One region of the Ligilactobacillus saerimneri genome, then DNA from elsewhere that is predicted to be linked to it. Evidence: predicted binding sites of a transcription regulator. Region 1 holds the regulator's gene; the other holds the start of a gene.
The links. Region 1 encodes NrdR, which represses ribonucleotide reductase genes. Its sites were predicted from a motif close to ACACNATATATNGTGT; they were not measured.

Region 1 (9,766 bases):
CAATTTACTTCTATGGAACTAGTGAAGATGATGATTTCCGGGCTACTAACATTAAGCGGACTACTAAAGGGTCTAGTTTTGATGTGTACCATCATGATGATTTCCTTGGTTCATACGAAATTCCGATGTTTGGTCAACATAATGTTCTCAACAGCCTGGCTGTTATTGCAGTTTCACACATGGAAAAGATCGACCAAGATGAAATTCGGCGGGAACTGTTAACTTTTAAGGGGGTTAAGCGGCGCTTTAGTGAAAAGAAAGTTGCTGATATGGTAATCATCGATGACTATGCGCACCACCCAGCTGAAATTCGGGCAACGTTGGATGCAGCCCGCCAACAGTACCCAGATAAGCAATTAATTGCAGTTTTCCAACCTCATACATTTAGTCGGACAATTGCACTGATGGATGAATTTGCTGCTAGCTTGAGTTTGGCTGATAAAGTTTATCTGACGCCAATCTTTAGTTCGATCCGGGAACATGATGGGAAGGTATCCTCTGATGATTTAGGACGCAAGATTGCCAAGGGTGGCAGTGTCTTGAGTCTGGACAACATGTCACCATTGTTGGAATACCATGATGCAGTAGCAATCTTCATGGGTGCCGGCGACATTCAAAAGTATGAATTTGAGTATGAAAAGTTGTTGAGTAATTTGAGCTTGCGCAACAACTAAAAATGACTATTAAACCAGTTTGTGTATCTTTGAACGAAGTGCCAGACTGGTTTATTTGTATACTACGAATTTAACGATTATTTAATATTAGCAAATACAAGTTTAAAGGCAGGATGTGGTATCCTATAAATAGAATAAGTAGGTAGTTTACACACAAACTGTAAACCATAAGGAAGGAGAATTATCGTGAACGAAGAAAGAAGACTTAGTCAAGCAGGTTTAAATACATTTTTAGCCAAAATGTATGCTTTCATGGGAGCAGCTGTTGGGGTTTCCGCAGTTGTCGCCTTCATTTTGAACAATTATTACCAGTATGAAATGCTGACTTTCTTTGCTACTCATCGCTGGGTTATGTGGGCTTTGTTTATCGCCCAACTTGCTATTGCTTGGACAACATCCCTGCGAATCGACCGAACACCAGCAATGACAGCGGTGGGGTTGTTTGGCTTTGCGGCTATTGAAGGGATCTTTTTTGCAAGTATCCTTACGTTATATACTGGCCAAGATATAACTATGGCCTTTGTTGCAGCAGCTGCTGATTTTATCGTTTTAGCTCTGTTTGGGTTAAACACTAAAAAGAGCTTAGCTGGAGTGGGCCGGCAAGCTATGGCAGCTTTAATTGCCTTGATCATTGTGTCAGTGATTAACCTGTTCTTGCAAAGTACAATGATTGTATTTGTCTTTTCAATCATTGGCGTGGTGATCTTCAGTTTGCTGACAGCTTGGGATTCACAACGGATGAAGGCTTTATATATGACTAATGCTGGCCAGGTTAATGTTACTAATTTAGCCTTGATCGGAGCCTTTCAGTTGTACCTGGATTTCATCAACTTGTTCTTACAGTTATTACAAATTTTTGGTATGGGCGGCGACCGGAAGTAATAAGATTAGCCGCATAGTACCGTGTGATCCTCATCCGAAAAGGGTGAGGATTTTTTTAGATTGTGCCGTAGCAAACAGAGATTTTATTTTACCAAGCAACTGACAGAAAAACTTACTTGGGCGGGAGAACATACGGCATATAGTACAATATGTGCGGCTTTATTAGCATTAAACCGCGTTTTAAGGTAATTTTATTTGCAACACCTATTTTTTTATTGGTCGTGTCTGACCGAATTAATTTGTAAAATGAAATTGAACGAGAAAAAAGAACAAGAAGTATTTGGTCCTACAACCGAGCTTGTTCTTAATGTATGATGAAATTAGGAAATTAAATTCAATTTAGATACGGGGCGAAATTATGACGGGAAAAAATACACGGTTGTTATTAGTAGATGGTAACAGCATTATCTTTCGAGCGTTCTATGCTATCCGAACACAATTAACTAACCATGATGGTTTGCATACCAATGCAATTTATGGCTTTAAATTGATGCTTGATAGCGTTTTGACAACTTATGATCCTTCGCATGTGTTGGTTGCATTTGATGCTGGCAAAAAGACCTTTCGGACAGAGAAATATGCGGCTTACAAAGGGCAACGGGACAAGACACCGAGTGAACTTACCGAACAGTTTGGTTTGGTTAAAGAACTGCTGCAGGCATACGGGATCACTAGTTATGATCTTCCCAATTATGAAGCCGATGATATTATTGGGACGATGGCGGCTCAGGCTGAAGCCGCTGGTTATGATGTCACTGTTGTGACTGGGGACCGTGACTTGACCCAGTTGGCGACGGACAAGGTGACAGTGGCGGTAACTAAGAGTGGGGTAACCCAGATGGAAAACTATACCCCAGCATACGTGCAGGAGAAGTTGGGGGTTACTCCGCGGCAAATTATCGACCTAAAGGCACTTCAAGGAGATTCATCAGATAATTATCCGGGAGTGACTGGGGTCGGTCCGAAGACAGCGGTAAAATTAATCAAGCAATACGAAAGTGTTGAAGCTTTATATGAAAACTTAGCCACCATGAAGAAATCTAAGCTGAAAGAACACCTGGAACAAGACCAGGCCAATGCTTTCTTGGCTAAGGACTTAGCGCGCATTCGGCAAGATGCCCCGGTAGCAGTAACACTCGCTGATACCCAACGGCAACCTGTCGATATTGATCAACTAGTGGACTTATACCAGCGCTTAGATTTCAAGCGCTTTTTGGCGGAAATTCATGCTGACCAGGCCGGACGAGCTGATAAAAAGTCACAATTAGCAGTTGATATTTTGACTAATGTGCAGGACTTAACAACAGTTGAGTATCATGATGGCGATAATTTGGCGTTTGTGATCGAAGTGGATGGTGATAATTATCACCGCGCTCCGTTAGTCGGTTTTGCCTTTAAGATCAACGATCATTATTATGCTAGTCGTGATGTTACTTTATTGCAGGAAAAACCGTTACGCAACTTATTGGAAAGTGCCACTATCCCAGTTGATGTTTTTGATAGCAAGCAGACCTATGTTGCTTTAAATAGGCTAGGAATCACATTGCGGCAAGTTAATTTTGACCTCTTACTGGTGTCATACCTCCTCAATAATGCTGATAATAGCAAGGATATGGGGAAATTAACGCAAGAGCATAATTATTTTGAATTAACAAGCGACGAAAAATTATACGGGAAAGGCGCTAAGCGGGCTTTGCCAGCAGATGATGCAGTCTTTTGTGGGCATCTGGCTCAGAAAACCAAGGCAATTCATGATCTAGAGCAACAGTTGTTAACTGAGCTCCAGCAAAATGAACAGGTACCACTCTACGTAGATATTGAGCGTCCGCTAGCAATAGTCTTAGCGCAAATGGAGATTACTGGGGTCCGGGTTGATACAGATAAACTGATGGAAATGCAGAGTAAGTTTGGGGAGCGCCTGGCTGAGATTCAAACAGCAATTTATGCCGAAGCGGGCGAAGAGTTCAACCTGAATTCGCCAAAGCAACTGGGAGTAATTTTGTTTGAAAAGCTTAAACTACCGGTAATCAAAAAGACGAAGCGGGGCTATTCAACAGCAGTCAGTGTTCTGGAAAAACTACGGGGGATGGCACCAATTATTGATAATATCCTGGCATACCGGCAATTGTCCAAGCTACAATCCACTTATATCGAAGGATTGCTCAAAGTAGTTGCTCCTGAAGATGGGAAGGTTCATACCCGGTATACCCAGACTTTGACGGCCACAGGACGGCTATCGTCGGTAGATCCAAATTTACAAAATATTCCGGTACGGTTAGAAGAAGGCCGCCAGATTCGCCAGGCTTTCGTTCCTAGTCAACCTGGTTGGGAGATCTTTTCTTCTGATTATTCCCAAATTGAATTGCGGGTTTTAGCTCATGTTTCAGGAGATCACAACATGCAACAAGCTTTCCGGGATGATTTTGATATTCATACCAATACTGCAATGCGGATTTTCGGGATCGATGATCCTGAACAAGTGACAGCCAACCAACGGCGTCAGGCAAAAGCAGTTAACTTTGGGATTGTTTATGGGATTAGCGATTTTGGCTTGGCCCAAAATCTGGGGATTAGTCGCCAGCAGGCTAAACGTTTTATTACGACGTATTTAGAAAACTTCCCCGGAGTGGAGCGTTATATGCGTGAGATTGTTGAGTATGCACGCGAAAAAGGTTATGTTGAAACGATTCTGCACCGGCGACGCTACCTGCCAGATATTAAGAGTAAGAACTTTAATTTACGGTCATTTGCGGAACGAACAGCTCTCAATACACCGATCCAAGGAAGTGCAGCCGATATTATCAAGACCGCGATGATCCAGATGCAGGATGCTTTGCAAAGTCGGGGCTTACAAGCACGAATGCTGATGCAAGTTCACGATGAATTAATTTTTGAAGCTCCCCAAGAAGAAATTCCTCTGTTAGAAAAAGTGGTACCAGAGGTTATGGATTCAGCCGTGCAGCTGGATATTCCATTGAAGGTGGAAAGCAAACACGGGGCAACATGGTTTGCTGCTAAATAAGTAACGGTTAAGTGGGAAAGAGAAACGTTGAAGTGTTCAATGTTTCTCTTTTTTAGTAATGAGAAACCCGCCCATATCAGAAGCTAGGAGCAACTGAATGTAAAGGATTGCGGTGGTTTTGTTTTATTATTGTGATTTGTAAATTTGTGATAATATAAAAATTAATAAGGGACGAGGAGGAGCGAAGATGCCAGAATTACCTGAGGTAGAGACGGTACGACGTGGATTGATCAAGTTAGTGCAGGGCAGGACAGTAAAAAAGGTAACGGTCTTATATCCCAAAATGATCGAGAGTGACCTGACGGAGTTTGTGACGCAACTAACGGGTAAAAAGATCCTGACCGTTGACCGGCGGGGAAAATACTTATTATTACGGTTTTCGGGCGATTTGACGGTTGTATCGCATTTACGGATGGAAGGAAAGTATTTTGTTCAACCCCAGACACAACCGTTGGAAAAGCATACCCATGTAGTGTTTGACCTTGATGACGGGCAACAGTTGCGCTACAACGATTCACGTAAATTTGGCAGAATGCGCTTAGTGCAGACAGGACAAGAAAATGACCTCAAGTCACTCCAAAAATTGGGACCAGAGCCATTCGCACCAGAATTTACCGTGGATTACTTTGCGCAAGCACTACACCGGCGCAAAAAAGCTATAAAAACCGCGCTACTTGACCAAACGATTGTGACCGGATTAGGAAACATTTATGTTGATGAGGTTTTATGGATGACCAAGATTCATCCGGAAACTCCTGCTAACCATGTGACACGGTCAGAGATTACTGCCCTGAGGCAAAATATCATTGCAGAGTTACAACGGGCGATTACCGCCGGAGGGACAACCATTCGTTCATATACCGATGCTTTCCGCAATATGGGGGAGTTTCAATTTGCATTAAATGTTTATGGCAATGACGGTCATCCCTGTCCACGGTGTGGTACTATAATTGAAAAAATTAAAGTTGGGCAACGGGGGACACATTTTTGTCCGCAATGTCAAAAGGTAGAATGATGACATACGTTTTAGGAATTACTGGTGGAATAGCTAGTGGAAAATCAACTGTTAGTCAGTATTTAGCGCAAAAAGGGGCTAAAATTATTGATGCCGATGCAATTGCACAGATGATAGTTGCACCCGGAAGCCAGGGGTTGCAACAGGTGATAGCACATTTTGGTAAGGCATATCTTGCCCCAGACGGTAGCTTGTTGAGGCGTAAGCTGGGTCGGTTAGTCTTTTCTGATCCTAAACAATTAGCAAAATTGAATGAGATTACGCACCCGTTAATTAGGGAAGAAATCCTGATGCAGTTGCAAAAGTACCGGCAAAAAGGTGTTGCAGTGGTCGTGTTAGATATCCCATTATTATTTGAAGGGCACTATGAACAATATTGTGATGCCGTATGGGTAACAGTAGTTGACGAAACTATTCAGTTAGCACGATTACAGCAGCGGAACCAGTTACCCAAAGTGGAAGCTCAAGCCCGGATTAAGGCCCAAAAAGACAATACTTGGCGAATTGCCCACGCAGATTGGACTCTTGATACTGGAAAGGGTCCTCTTGGGTGGAAACCACAAGTAGACCAGTGGTTTGAGCTCCGCCAGATTAGATTTTCTAAGAAAAAAGAGTAGGTGAACATAATGAAATGTCCAAAATGTCATGAAGAAGGATCACGGGTGGTTGATAGTCGTCCAGCAGATGAAGGGCATGCAATTCGGCGTCGCCGCGAATGTACAAATTGTGGTTTTCGCTTTACGACTTTTGAGCGGGTAGAAGCCACCCCATTATTGGTTATCAAAAAGAACGGGACGCGGGAAGAGTTTAACCGTGAGAAGATCCTGAAGGGGATCGTGCGGGCGACTGAAAAGCGTCCTGTTGGCATGGATCAAATCACCACGATCGTCAATCAAGTTGAAAATAAGGTGCGGTCAGTGGGGGGAACCGAGGTTTCTAGCCAATTGATCGGTGAATATATCATGGGAATTTTGGCCGATGTTGATGAAGTGGCATATATTCGTTTTGCCAGTGTTTATCGCCAATTCAAGGACATGGCGGCTTTTCGGGATGAGCTAGAAGAATTAATGGCACGGGATAAAAAGGCTAGGAAGTAGAAAGGAAGATCGCGATGGAGCAACAGTGGCAACACTTGGCAGGAAACGATGGCTATGTTGTTATTGCTACCGATAATATTAGTGGGGCGGACTTAGCAACCATTACGCGCCTGTATCAGCCCATCGTTGGGCCAGGAGCCGTGGGCCTATATGCCACACTGCAAACCACGTTGACTCCCGAACCGCTAGTTAGTGAACGGCGTCCTCTAAAAGATCTTTTTGTACAGCTGAATTTTGGGATCGAGGATTTGGCAACTGCAGCCCAACAGTTAGTCCAAGTCAACTTGCTCCAGGTTGTCCGCCAGCACGATCAGCTGGGAAACTGGGTCTTGTTGGTGATGAATCCGCCGTTGTCACCAACTCGTTTTTTTGATGATCCACAATTAAGTGAACGATTGACAGCAAGTATTGGCACGGGGATGGCTGCTGCGTGGAAACGCGAATTATCTTTTAATACGCCTGCAATCCAGCAGCTACTGCGGCAAGCAGTGGGGGACCAAGTACGAGCTAAACAGTCACCTATTTGGGCTGATGTGGCAGTAACCCTGCCAGCCACCAACCCAATTGATTTTGAATTTGTCGACCAGCTTCTACATAAGAAAACTTATCTGGATACAAGTAATTTCAAGCAAAATATCCGGGTTGCTTATAGTGTAGGCGTTATGTACGGACTTAACGAGTTAGCGTTGGTGAATTTGATTGATTCAGTAGCGGATGAACAGGGTCACGTTGATTTTAACCAACTTAGCAACCAGGCAATGGCACGTTATAGTTCACAGGCTAAGGTAGGAAAAAAGAGAACAGCTGCGGACCAAACTTCAACTGAAGTAAAGCTAACAGCAGCTGAGCAAAATTTGGCAACTGCTGCCAAAGCATATCCACCAATGGCGTTTTTGCAGGCTATTTTTGAACAAAAAAATGCTGCGCGCAATACAGCTAGTTTTCCGACACGGGCGGATAAATATGTGGTGCAAAACTTGTTACAGCAAGGAATAGCTCCAGGAATTATTAATATTATGTTGCATTATTATCTGGTGGATCAAAATTTTGATAATTTACGGGCCGGTACGGTTGAACGTACCATTTCCAACTGGGGAGCTAATCGGGTGCAGACACCGGAACAAGCGATTGTTTATGTGCGCCAGTGGAAAGAAAAAAGAACCCAAGATCGCACTGCTCGTAGGCAGAAGCAACGTGTATTTAGTAAAGAAAAGTTACCCCAATGGGCCCAAACACAAGCACAGACACAAAAGCCAGGACAAGAGAAGCGGGCAAATGCGAAAGCTATGGGTCAGTCAGAATCACAGACAAAAAATGATATTGATCAAGGATTAGCCGATTTGGATCGTTTGCTGGGTAAATAAGGAGGAATATTAAATGGAAAACATGGGCAGAATTTTACGGAGTAAATTCCCCCGGGAAAACCTCCATGAATATCAAGAAATACTACGCCAGTTGGCACAGGACAAGGAGATCCAACAGTTTATTATGCAGTCTGAAGTCCCAGACGCCCAGGCTTTTATTGCGACAAATGCAAGTAAATTATATGAGTACTATGACGTTAAGCAAAAAATTGCAGCGGGGCAAAAAACCTTCATGCCGGGCTATACGCCGGCCTTGAGCTTGGTGCGGGGTAAAGTTGAGGTAACTTATATTCCTACCGCTGAATTAGTGCGGAAACAGCAGGCACAGGCAGCTCAAAAGCGGTTTACTACGATCAATGTTCCGAAAAGTATGCGTAATGCAAACTTCAGGAACTATCAGCGGGAAGAAGGGCGCGATGCTGCCTTATTAGCAGCAGTTAATTTCGTTAAAGAGTATGTGTCAAACCCGGGTGAATTTCACCAGGGCTTATACCTAACCGGTCCATTTGGGGTGGGAAAAACGTACTTGATGGCTGCCATGGCTCATGAATTAGCCCGTAAAGATATTGCTTGTACTTTAGCCCATTTTCCATCATTAGCAGTTCGTTTCAAAGATAGTATTTCAGAAAATGTTGTCCTTAAAGAGATCAACGGTATCAAACAAGCGCCAATTTTAATTTTAGATGATATTGGAGCTGAAACGATGAGTGGCTGGTTGCGGGATGATGTTTTAGGGGTTATCTTGGAGTACCGGATGCAAGAGGAATTACCAACCTTCTTCACGTCCAACAAAACGCAAGCTGAACTGGAAGAACATTTAGCATACAGCACTAACTCCGTGGTGGAACCCTTGAAGGCTAAGCGAATTATGGAGCGAGTACGGTATTTATCTAAAGAAATGGCAGTATCGGGCAAGAATTGGCGGCGCAATTAGTTACAAATTTTCCTTGCCTTCAATAACATGTAGTGGTTTAATAAATGTAAATCTAGTTAAGGACAAACGGTCAACCATAAACAGGGATGATTGAGGGACTGAGAACAATCAAAGGTTGACTTACCACCATAACCAATAGAGCTGGATGCAAAGTCGAGCCGGGTAGTTTCCGTTACCAACTATGAGAGGAGTAGACTAGGTCTACTTGAATGTGGGTGGAACCACGTTATTAAAGATGTTAATGACGTCCCTAGTGCCGTATTTAGACGGTGCTAGGGGCTTTTTTATTTAATTTATAAAAAGGAGATTGAGATTATGGCACAAGTTGCAGTAATGTTACCAGACGGTTCAGTTAACAAAATTGATCGTGATTCTCAGGAAGGCTTGCAAGCCCTGCGTGAATCAGTTGCTTTCTTCTTACGGGGAGCATTGACTGATAGTTTTGCTGGGATTCGCTTAGGGGAATATGTCGGCGCTAAAGACAGTGACGAAGGTTTTTACGTTGATTCAGACCGAGATGAGATGCAAGTTTCTGTCGATGAATTAGCGGCTTTAGAAGCAAAAATTAAGGAATTTGCGAAGGCAAACTTGAAGGTTGAACATGTTGTAGGTGATGTTGATGAATTAGCAGCCCAATATGCAGCAGATCCTTATACAGTTGAATTGCTCCAAGAAGCAGCTCAAGACGGTAAGGTAAACCTCTACAAGGCAGGGGATTTTGTTGCTCCTGCCAATGCACCAATCCTGGTATACTCTAACTTAATCAAGAACTACAAGT
Region 2 (9,766 bases), 210 kb from region 1:
TATTTAGTGATGGACGTGATTTTCGTGAGTACAGTGGTGACACTCTCCGTGTGGCAACAGAAATCATGAGTGCGGACGCTTTGGTCTTGGGATCACCAGTATACCAGGCAGGAATCTCTGGGGCGTTAAAGAATGTCTTAGATTTACTTCCCGCACGAGCACTGGCAGACAAGGTGACCACAGCTGTGATAACAGCGGGCTCACCCCGCCATTTTTTGGTGGCTGATTACCAGCTTAAACCGATTTTAAACTTCATGAAGGCAGTCCCATTAGCAAGCAGTTTATACGTGGAGAGCAAAGATATTGCTGGTGATGAAATCATTACCGGAGAGATTATTACGCGTATTGACCGATTAGCCAGTGACTTGTTATTGACGACTGAGACGTATCAAGCACAACTGCAAAGATTAGAAGATAGCCTTTTCTAGCGTCAAAGAATTAGTGGTATAAATTTTATAAAAAGCTTTGGCTATATAATAAAAATAGCGGCAAGCAAGAAACAATATTTCTTGCCTGCCGCTTGTTTAGTTATGGAAATATTTATTTTTGATCGTCATCGTCAAAGCGGAATAGATAGTCATCATCATTCATTGCTTCAACGTTCCCCAACAGATAACCATTACCGACTTGGGAGAAGAAGTCATGGTTAGAAGTGGTAGTAGAGATCCCGTTCATGACTACCGGGTTGACGTCCTCAGCAGTATCTGGGAATAAGGGATCCATACCAAGGTTCATCAAGGCTTTGTTAGCATTGTAACGTAAGAAAGTGAGCACTTCTTCTGTCCAACCAACTTGGTCATAAAGAAGGTGGGTGTATTGTTCTTCATTAGCATAAAGATCATAGAGAAGATCGTACATCCATTCTTTAAAGCTTTCTTGCTCCTCAGCATTCAATTCGTTAAAACCAAGTTGAAACTTATAGCCAATATATGTGCCGTGAACAGATTCATCCCGCAGGATCAACTTGATAATTTCAGCAACGTTAGCCAGTTTATTGTGGCCTAACCAGTATAGCGGAGTGTAGAAACCTGAATAGAATAAGAAAGTTTCCAGGAAAACAGAAGCGACTTTCTTTTCTAATGGTTTACCGTGACGATAAATGTCATTAATTTTTTGAGCTTTATATTGCAGTGTTTCATTGCTGTTAGTCCAAGCAAAGATCTCTTCAATTTCTTTAGGAGTGTTTAACGTTGAAAAGATTGAAGAATAACTTTTAGCGTGGACAGACTCCATAAATTGAATATTGTTAAGTACAGCATTTTCCTCTTGTGTACGTGCATCTGCCATCAAAGATGACATTCCATCTTGTGATTGCAAGGTGTCCAACAGGGTTAGTCCCCCGAAAACTTTCCCTACGACATCTTTATCGGCGTCAGATAAAGTGCGCCAGTCCGCAAGGTCGTTAGAAAGGGGAATTCGTGTATCTAACCAGAATTGTTCAGTTAATTTTTCCCAAGTAGCTTTGTCAATGCTATCTTCAATGTCATTCCAGTTGATAGCTAAGTAATTTCCTTTTTTGTCTAGACGTTCCATGAACGGATTATTCCTCCTTAATTAAAATCAACACCTAGTTAAATTGAGCAGCTTTCACATTGGTTTGCGCCGACTTCTTCCTGATCATCAGTGAAAGTCCGAATATAGTAGATAGACTTGATGCCTTTTGCATAGGCATAGTTTCGTAAGATGGACAAATCTCTAGTTGTCATCTTGTTTGTCCGGTTCTTCTTCCACTCATACAAACCTTCAGGAATAGTTGACCGCATAAAGAGAGTTAAACTCATTCCTTGGTCGACATGTTGTTGAGCAGCCGCATAGGTGTCAATAACTTTCCGCATGTCAGTATCATAAGCTGACTTGTAGTACTTGATAGTATCGTTAGAAAGGTATGGAGCTGGATAATAGATCTTCCCAATCTTTCGTTCCTGTCGTTCTTCAATCCGGTTGATAATTGGATGAAGACTGGCAGTAGTGTCATTAATGTAAGAAATTGATCCGTTAGGAGCAACAGCCATTCGGTTTTGATGGTAGAGCCCATCAAGCATTACAGCTTCCTTGAGTTTGGCCCAATCAGATGGTTGGGGGATGAAAGTGCCTGCAAAAAGTTCCTTAACCCGGTCAGTTTGCGGAGCATAAGATTTAGTTACATATTTGTCAAAGTAAGTCCCATCAGCATACTTACTTTTAGCAAAATTTGCAAAAGTCGTTTGTCGTTCTCGAGCAATAGTATTTGAGGCTTTAAGAGTCCAGTAATTTAAGAGCATAAAATAGACACTAGTAAAGTCTAAAGCTTCTGGAGAACCGTACTCAATGTGATTCTTAGCCAAAAAGGCATGCAATCCCATAGCACCTAAACCAATAGTATGTGCAATCGCATTGCCATGTTCAACTGATGGAACGACATCGATTGCAGAGTGGTCAGTCACAAATGTCAAAGCTCGGGTCATAGTCATAACGGACTTACCAAAATCAGGTGAAGCCATCAGGTTAACGATATTAGTTGAACCTAGATTACAACTAATATCAGTGCCAAGTTCGTCAAATTCCTGGCGATTATTAACGCGTGAAGGACGTTGAACTTGCAGAATTTCTGAACAAAGATTACTCATGATGATTTTGCCATCGATTGGGTTAGCCTTGTTAGCAGTATCGATGTTGATAACATAGGGGTAACCTGATTCTTGTTGGAGTTTGGAAATTTCTTCTTCCAATTCCCGGGCTTTAATTTTCTTCTTAGGAATAGCAGGGTTAGCTACCATATTGTCATATTCTTTAGTGATATCAACATATGAGAATGGTTTACCATAGGCGCGCTCAACCCCCCATGGGTCAAAGAGATACATGTCGGCATTCTTTTGTACCAATTCATAATATTTATCAGGTACAATAACTCCTAAAGATAAGGTCTTAACCCGGATTTTTTCGTCAGCATTTTCCTTTTTGGCGGAAAGAAAAGCAATAATATCAGGATGAAAGACATTCAAATACACAACTCCTGCACCTTGACGTTGGCCAAGTTGGTTGGAATAGGAAAAGCTATCTTCCAGGAGTTTCATGACAGGAATGACCCCGGAAGCAGCTCCTTGAATTCCCTTGATAGGGGCGCCAGCTCCCCGTAAGTTGGATAGGGTGATCCCAACACCGCCCCCAATCCGTGAGAGTTGTAAGGCAGAATTGATTCCTCGTCCAATTGAGTTCATATCATCAGTAATTTGGATTAAGAAACAGGACACCAACTCACCCCGCCGCTTGCGACCGGCATTGAGGAAGGTTGGAGTAGCTGGTTGATAACGCTGGTGAATAATCTCATCTGCTAAAGCCATAGCCAATTCCTCATTACCATCAGCAGCAAAAAGAGCATTGGCTGCTACCCGATCAATGAAGTTTTCCAGATAATATGCTCCATCGTTAGTTTTTAAAGCATATTGGGCATAGAATTTATAAGCGGCCATGAAGGTCTTAAAGTGAAAGTTGGCTTGACGTAAAAATGCGTATAACTTTTCAATGAAGCTAAAGTCATACTTATGAATAAATTCAGCTTCATAATAATCATTGGCAATGAGATAATCAAAGCGTTCCTTTAGATTGGCAAACCGTTTGGTGTTGGGGCCAACGTTTTCTTCGAGAAAGCTAGCTAGAGCTTCCTTATCTTTATTCAATGGAATTTGCCCATTAACAGGGAGATTGATCTCATTATTGAGATCATAATAACGAACTTTGCTGATATCAATATCTTTAAGACTCAAGTTTCTTCACCGCTTTCCTGAAATTTTCTACATCGCGTGGTGTGCCGTTGAATTCAAAGGCATAAATAATTGGTTTTTGGTATTTGTGAGCCAGTTCTTTAGCAGTGATAATAAATAATTCCGCAAAATTACGGTTACCATTGCCAATAATTCCTTTTAAATTTTTAGAATTTGTTCCATAACTTAAAAATTCGTCCACAGGTTCCGTGATAGCAGGGTCACTATACGACGGAACGATGAGGACGAACGGCTCGTTGACTTCATGTTCTGGATCAATCCCATCAATTTCGTAAGGATCACTAACAGCAAGTTTTTTGACAAACCGCCGTGTCTGACCTGTCACAGTAAAATAGACAACTTTCATTAGTCAGCGATGAGCCTCCTTAAAAGATCAGGACGAAAACCATTGATTACAGGTTCGTTGTTTTCTTCGATCACCGGAACAGTTTGGAAGCCGTGATCACGGAGATAATCAATGTATTGTGGTTCTTGTGAAATATTTTTTTCTTCAAAACTGATGTTGTGTTGTTCTAAGAATTTCTTAGTCATCTTGCACTGGATACAGTTATTTTTAGTAAAAACAGTTAGCTTCATTGTGCTCACTCCCTCGATAATTAACGTAATTCAGTATACAATATTTTGGGAATAAATCAACAAAAAGCAATCGTAAAACACAAGATATAGGGGGTTAAAAAACACCCTCAATACCATATATAGAGTTATTTAAGAAAGCGGATACCAATAGAAATTGCTTTATCACGCGAAAATTCGTATGATATAAAACAGAATATGAACGTAAATTACAGAAAGGATACAAAAATGCCAAATTATTATTACACAGAAAATCCAGATGTAGATCATGCAGAACAACGCTGGGATTTTATACTTCTGGATCAGACACTAACTTTTATTACTGATAATGGTGTTTTTTCTAAGAATACTGTGGATTATGGTAGTCGTGTGCTATTGACTGCGGTAGCACCAACCTTAACTACCGCAGCAAAAATTCTAGATGTGGGATGTGGCTATGGCCCGATTGGATTAGCTTTGGCAAAATCTTTCCCAGCAAGCCAAGTTGATATGGTAGATGTTAATAACCGGGCATTAGCGTTATGTCAACGAAATGCTACGATTAACAAAATTAAGAACGTCAAAATCTGGCCTTCAAACTGCTACCAGGATGTTGAAGATGCTGATTATGATGCGATCATTTCCAATCCGCCGGTCCGAGCAGGAAAACAAGTAGTACATACCATTTTAGCGGAAGCATATGCCCACTTGTTGCCAGGAGGGACTTTAACCATTGTTCTTCAAAAGAAGCAGGGAGCTCCATCGGCTAAAAAGAAGATGTTAGAAGTTTTTGGTAATTGTACAACTTTGACGCGGGATAAAGGGTACTTCATTTTGCAAAGTATTAAATAGGAAGGATTAAGAAAATGGAGCTTAGTGAATTTGAAAAGTACAAGTTTATGCGGGAAGCGTTGTATGAAGCTAAGAAAGCTCAAAACATAGGTGAAATCCCCATTGGATGTGTAATTGTTCACGATGGTGAAATTATTGGGCGAGGGCATAATCTGCGTGAGCACAGTCAAGATGCGGTTCATCATGCTGAAGTGATGGCTATCGAAGAGGCTTGTTTACGCACAGGATCATGGCGATTGGAAAATACTCAGTTATTTGTTACCTTGGAACCATGTGCAATGTGCTGTGGAGCAATTATCAATTCTCGAATTCCAGAAGTTTATTATGGGACTAAAGATCCCAAAGCAGGTTGTGCAGGGAGTTTGATGAATTTGTTAGGGGATAAACGCTTCAATCACCAGGCACAGGTTGAGTACGGAATTATGGAAGAAGCGTCAGCTAAAATTTTGCGTGACTTCTTTCGCTATATTCGGAAACAACAAAAAATCAGGAAGCAGCAGCGTAGGCTGGCGCAACAAAAGAAAGATAAATCAATACTGGAAAAATAATTGTGATCGTGTTAAGATATATTTTGCCGCAAGGCCTTAAGGCAATGTTGTCCTTACGAACCGTGTCAGGTCCGGAAGGAAGCAGCACTAAGTTTGGTTCAGCATGTGCCTTTTGTGATATGAATGCAAGCTCCTGGTCTGTTAAGGCGAGGAGATTTTTTGTTATAATGGGGGAAATGTTTTATTAGAATGGGAAGGAATGCAGGATGAGTTATCAAGCATTATACCGGGTATGGCGTCCTCAGCGTTTTGCTGATTTGGTGGGGCAAGAACTGATTACTAAGACGTTGCGGAACGCGTTAGTAACGAAGCAAACAAGCCATGCATATCTTTTTTGTGGACCGCGGGGAACAGGAAAAACTTCGGCTGCTAAAATTTTTGCTAAGGCAATTAATTGCCACCAACAAAAAGATGGCGAACCATGTAATGAATGTGAAACCTGTCGGGCAATTACAGCCGGCCGTTTAAACGACGTAATTGAAATTGATGCTGCTTCAAACAACGGTGTTGAAGAAATCCGTGACATACGAGATAAAGTAAAATATGCGCCGACACAAGCAGACTATAAAGTTTATATCATTGATGAAGTTCACATGTTATCCACGGGTGCGTTTAATGCCTTATTAAAAACGTTAGAAGAACCCCCAGCTAATGTAATTTTTATCTTAGCTACTACGGAACCACATAAGATTCCAGCAACGATTATTTCCCGAACCCAACGGTTTGATTTTAAGCGGATCACATTAGCTGCGTTGCTACACCGTATGGAATACATTCTTCAGCAAAAAGAGATTAAATATGATCAACAGGCTTTGCAGGTGATTGCTAAAGCAGCCGAAGGGGGAATGCGAGATGCATTGAGCATTCTAGATCAAGTCTTATCATTTGGTGAAAACGAAGTCACATTAGATAATGCCTTATTAGTAACTGGAAGTGTAACGCGACAAGAATTACATAATTATTTAGCTCAAGTGTTAAATCATGACACGGCAGCGGCGTTGATAACCATTCAGAAACTACTCCAGGATGGCAAAGATCCTAGTCGTTTGATTGAGGACTTGATTATGTATTGTCGAGATTTACTGCTGTATCAAGAAGCACCAGAAATTGTTGAAGCAAATCGGATGGGTGTCATTGACGATAGCTTTAAAGAATTTGCGCAGGCGACAGCAGCTGATCGTCTATATCAGATGATTGATGTGTTGAATGAACAACAAGAAAATATGCGGTTCACAACACACCAATCTGTCTACTTAGAGGTAATGACTGTCAAGTTGACACAAGCTTCGCAAATGACACCCAAGCAAGCACCGGTTGCTACGATGGATACGGGACTTCAAACAGAAATTAAGCAACTTCAACAAGAAGTGGCAACGCTGAAGCAAGAACTTAATCGTCGAAGTCAACCAGGGGCTACTGTTACCGAGGTTAATTCTCAAGTAAAACCACAAGCTGTAACACGGAAGCCGATTGCTAAAATTAAGGTTGATCTCGAGCGGGTATATTCGGTATTGCGAGCTGCAACCCGTGAGGATAAACAAGCTGTAACAGCTGTGTGGGACCAGGTTCTCTCACAATTGGCAATACCACAACGGGCAATCATGTCGGTGGCCCAACCCTTAGCAGCCGCCCCTAGCCAACTCTTATTAGGGTTTAAGCAGAGTTTTCTTTGTAAAAAGGCTATTGCAGATGAAGAACTGCAGGTTGCAGTGACTAAACAATTAGAATTGTTATTAGGCAGGGAATTTAAACTGGTTTTCATTCCGCAAGACCAGTGGCTAGAGATTCGTACAACCTATGTTGACCAACTGCATAAAGGGAAACAGAAGTCTCAGGCAACAACTTCCTCAAAAGAAGAGGCGCCTACTGCTTCACAACCGGTAGCGCCACTAGTCGCTGAAGCCAATAAAATTTTTGGGGAAGATATTGTTAAAGTTAAAAATGATTAATTTAAAAGTGAGGTAATATGTAATGATGCGTGGAATGAATATGTCAGCAATGATGAAACAAGTTAAGCAAATGCAAAAGAAGATGAAACAAGATCAGGAAACGTTAAATGCGACGGTTTTCACAGGACATGCGCCAGAAGATTTAGTAGTTGTTAAATTTACTGGTGACCGTAAAATGACTGATTTGACAATCAAACCGGAAGCAGTAGATCCGGATGATGTAGAAATGTTACAAGATTTGTTGGTGGCTGCTATCAACGATGCGATGGGCCAAATTGATAGTCAAACCCAAAAGACAATGGGAAAGTATGCACAAAATATCCCGGGTCTATAATTTGAGTTAAAAGGGGCGAAAACGGTGCAGTATCCAGAACCGATTGAGAAGTTGATTGAAAGTTATATGCGCTTGCCGGGAATTGGTAATAAGAACGCTACGCGGTTAGCTTTTTATACCATAGATATGGATGAAGAAGATGTTACAAAGTTTGCTAAAGCTTTGATTTCAGCTAAGCGTGACCTGCACTATTGTCAAATTTGTGGCAATATTACTGAAGATGAGCCGTGTGAAATCTGCCAGGATCAGACACGGGACCAGCATCAGCTAATTGTGGTAGAGCAACCTAAAGACGTGATGGTATTTGAAAAAATGAACGAATATCATGGACTGTATCATGTCCTCCATGGGGTTTTATCGCCGACTGATGGGACAACGCCTGATGACCTAAACATTGCTAGTTTATTGAAGCGGCTGCAGGAGCATGAGGAAATTACAGAAGTAATCCTAGCAACAAATGCAACTACTGAGGGTGAAGCAACGGCAATGTATTTATCGCGATTAATCAAGCCTGCTCAAATCAAGGTTACACGGCTGGCACATGGTTTGGCTGTGGGAAGCGATATTGAATACGCAGATGAAATGACCCTAGCGCGCGCAATGCAAGGTCGGCAAGAGATGTGAGGGATCAAGATGTTTGGTTTATGGAAGAAACAGCAATTAAAGAAGCAATATGACGAAATGCTCTTGGCTGATATTGATACTGCTAAGCGTAATTGGGACAACGCCCGCCAAACGCAGGCGGCAGTGTATGATAGTGATGAGCAATTGGTGGCTGAAACAGAATTAGCTAAAGCCAAATATTATTTTCTTTATTTAGAAGCAAAAAGGCGTCAAATTAAAGGTCATATCCAATCGTCGGTAATTGATCACTGATGATGGATGTATGAAAATTAGTATACAAATCGTTTGGAAAAGATTATCAGGCTTTTTCAAACGATTTTTTTGTTCTTTATGATATCATTTAGATATCATAAAGATAGAGGAATATGAAATATGCGACAAAGTGAGATGACTACTTTTTTACTTCGACTACCACAGGCACTAAAGCGTCAGTTAGAAGAAAAAGCACAAGCTGATAAGCGGAGTGTCAATAGTACGGTGGTTGATATTATTAGTCAGGCTCTAGCAGTTCACCCCACCGGTACATCGCTAGAACAACGTAATTTTATTGGGCAAAAGGTTACTGCTAAGCAGATTGACGCAGTGAATGGATTAGTTCATTTGCAAGGGATTTACTATCGTTATTTAATTGAGGGAAACCAAGAATACACACCGACTGAAGATTATATTGTGATTGAAGCGGTGGGGAATATTTTAACTTTACGACCGCTAATGAAATTGGGAGGGGATTAAATGTTAGGAGTTAAAATTGTACAGCAGAATTGTCAGGGTTTAGTAGAGACGTTAGGCAAGTATAGTCGCAGTGTGGAAGCGGGATTACACTTCTACATTCCATTTTTGCAAAATATTCAGGTAGTTGAATTGGCAATGCACCCATTGCGGTTAGCACAATATTCTGTAATCACAAAGGATAATGCGGATATTGAAGCTAGCGTGACGCTCAATTATCACGTGACAGATGCTAAAAAATATACCTATGAAAATACAGATTCGGTAGAATCAATGGCTCAATTAGTGCGGGGACACCTCCGAGATATTATTGGGCGAATGGAGTTGAATGAAGCTTTGGGATCAACTTCCAAAATTAATGCCGAATTGGCAAGTGCGATTGGGGATTTAACTAATATCTATGGTATCAATGTTGAC

Region 2: the regulator NrdR is predicted to act here: its motif matches at 4,448-4,463, upstream of nrdH (glutaredoxin-like protein NrdH).

What each region holds. Positions count from the first base shown of each region.
Region 1 is NZ_CP144759.1:553,141-562,906, forward strand. Features, by position in the region: gene murC (UDP-N-acetylmuramate--L-alanine ligase) at 1-674, shown strand, start outside; gene V3C97_RS02655 (Bax inhibitor-1/YccA family protein) at 858-1,556, shown strand; gene polA (DNA polymerase I) at 1,915-4,578, shown strand; gene mutM (bifunctional DNA-formamidopyrimidine glycosylase/DNA-(apurinic or apyrimidinic site) lyase) at 4,766-5,593, shown strand; gene coaE (dephospho-CoA kinase) at 5,593-6,210, shown strand; gene nrdR (transcriptional regulator NrdR) at 6,220-6,690, shown strand; gene V3C97_RS02680 (DnaD domain protein) at 6,705-8,054, shown strand; gene dnaI (primosomal protein DnaI) at 8,068-8,988, shown strand; gene thrS (threonine--tRNA ligase) at 9,304-9,766, shown strand, end outside.
Region 2 is NZ_CP144759.1:343,511-353,276, forward strand. Features, by position in the region: gene V3C97_RS01595 (NADPH-dependent FMN reductase) at 1-428, shown strand, start outside; gene nrdF (class 1b ribonucleoside-diphosphate reductase subunit beta) at 541-1,533, opposite strand; gene nrdE (class 1b ribonucleoside-diphosphate reductase subunit alpha) at 1,572-3,743, opposite strand; gene nrdI (class Ib ribonucleoside-diphosphate reductase assembly flavoprotein NrdI) at 3,733-4,107, opposite strand; gene nrdH (glutaredoxin-like protein NrdH) at 4,107-4,337, opposite strand; gene V3C97_RS01620 (class I SAM-dependent methyltransferase) at 4,563-5,165, shown strand; gene tadA (tRNA adenosine(34) deaminase TadA) at 5,180-5,713, shown strand; RNA gene ffs (signal recognition particle sRNA small type) at 5,742-5,840, shown strand; gene dnaX (DNA polymerase III subunit gamma/tau) at 5,920-7,662, shown strand; gene V3C97_RS01640 (YbaB/EbfC family nucleoid-associated protein) at 7,685-7,996, shown strand; gene recR (recombination mediator RecR) at 8,021-8,620, shown strand; gene V3C97_RS01650 (YaaL family protein) at 8,630-8,872, shown strand; gene V3C97_RS01655 (Arc family DNA-binding protein) at 8,993-9,352, shown strand; gene V3C97_RS01660 (SPFH domain-containing protein) at 9,353-9,766, shown strand, end outside.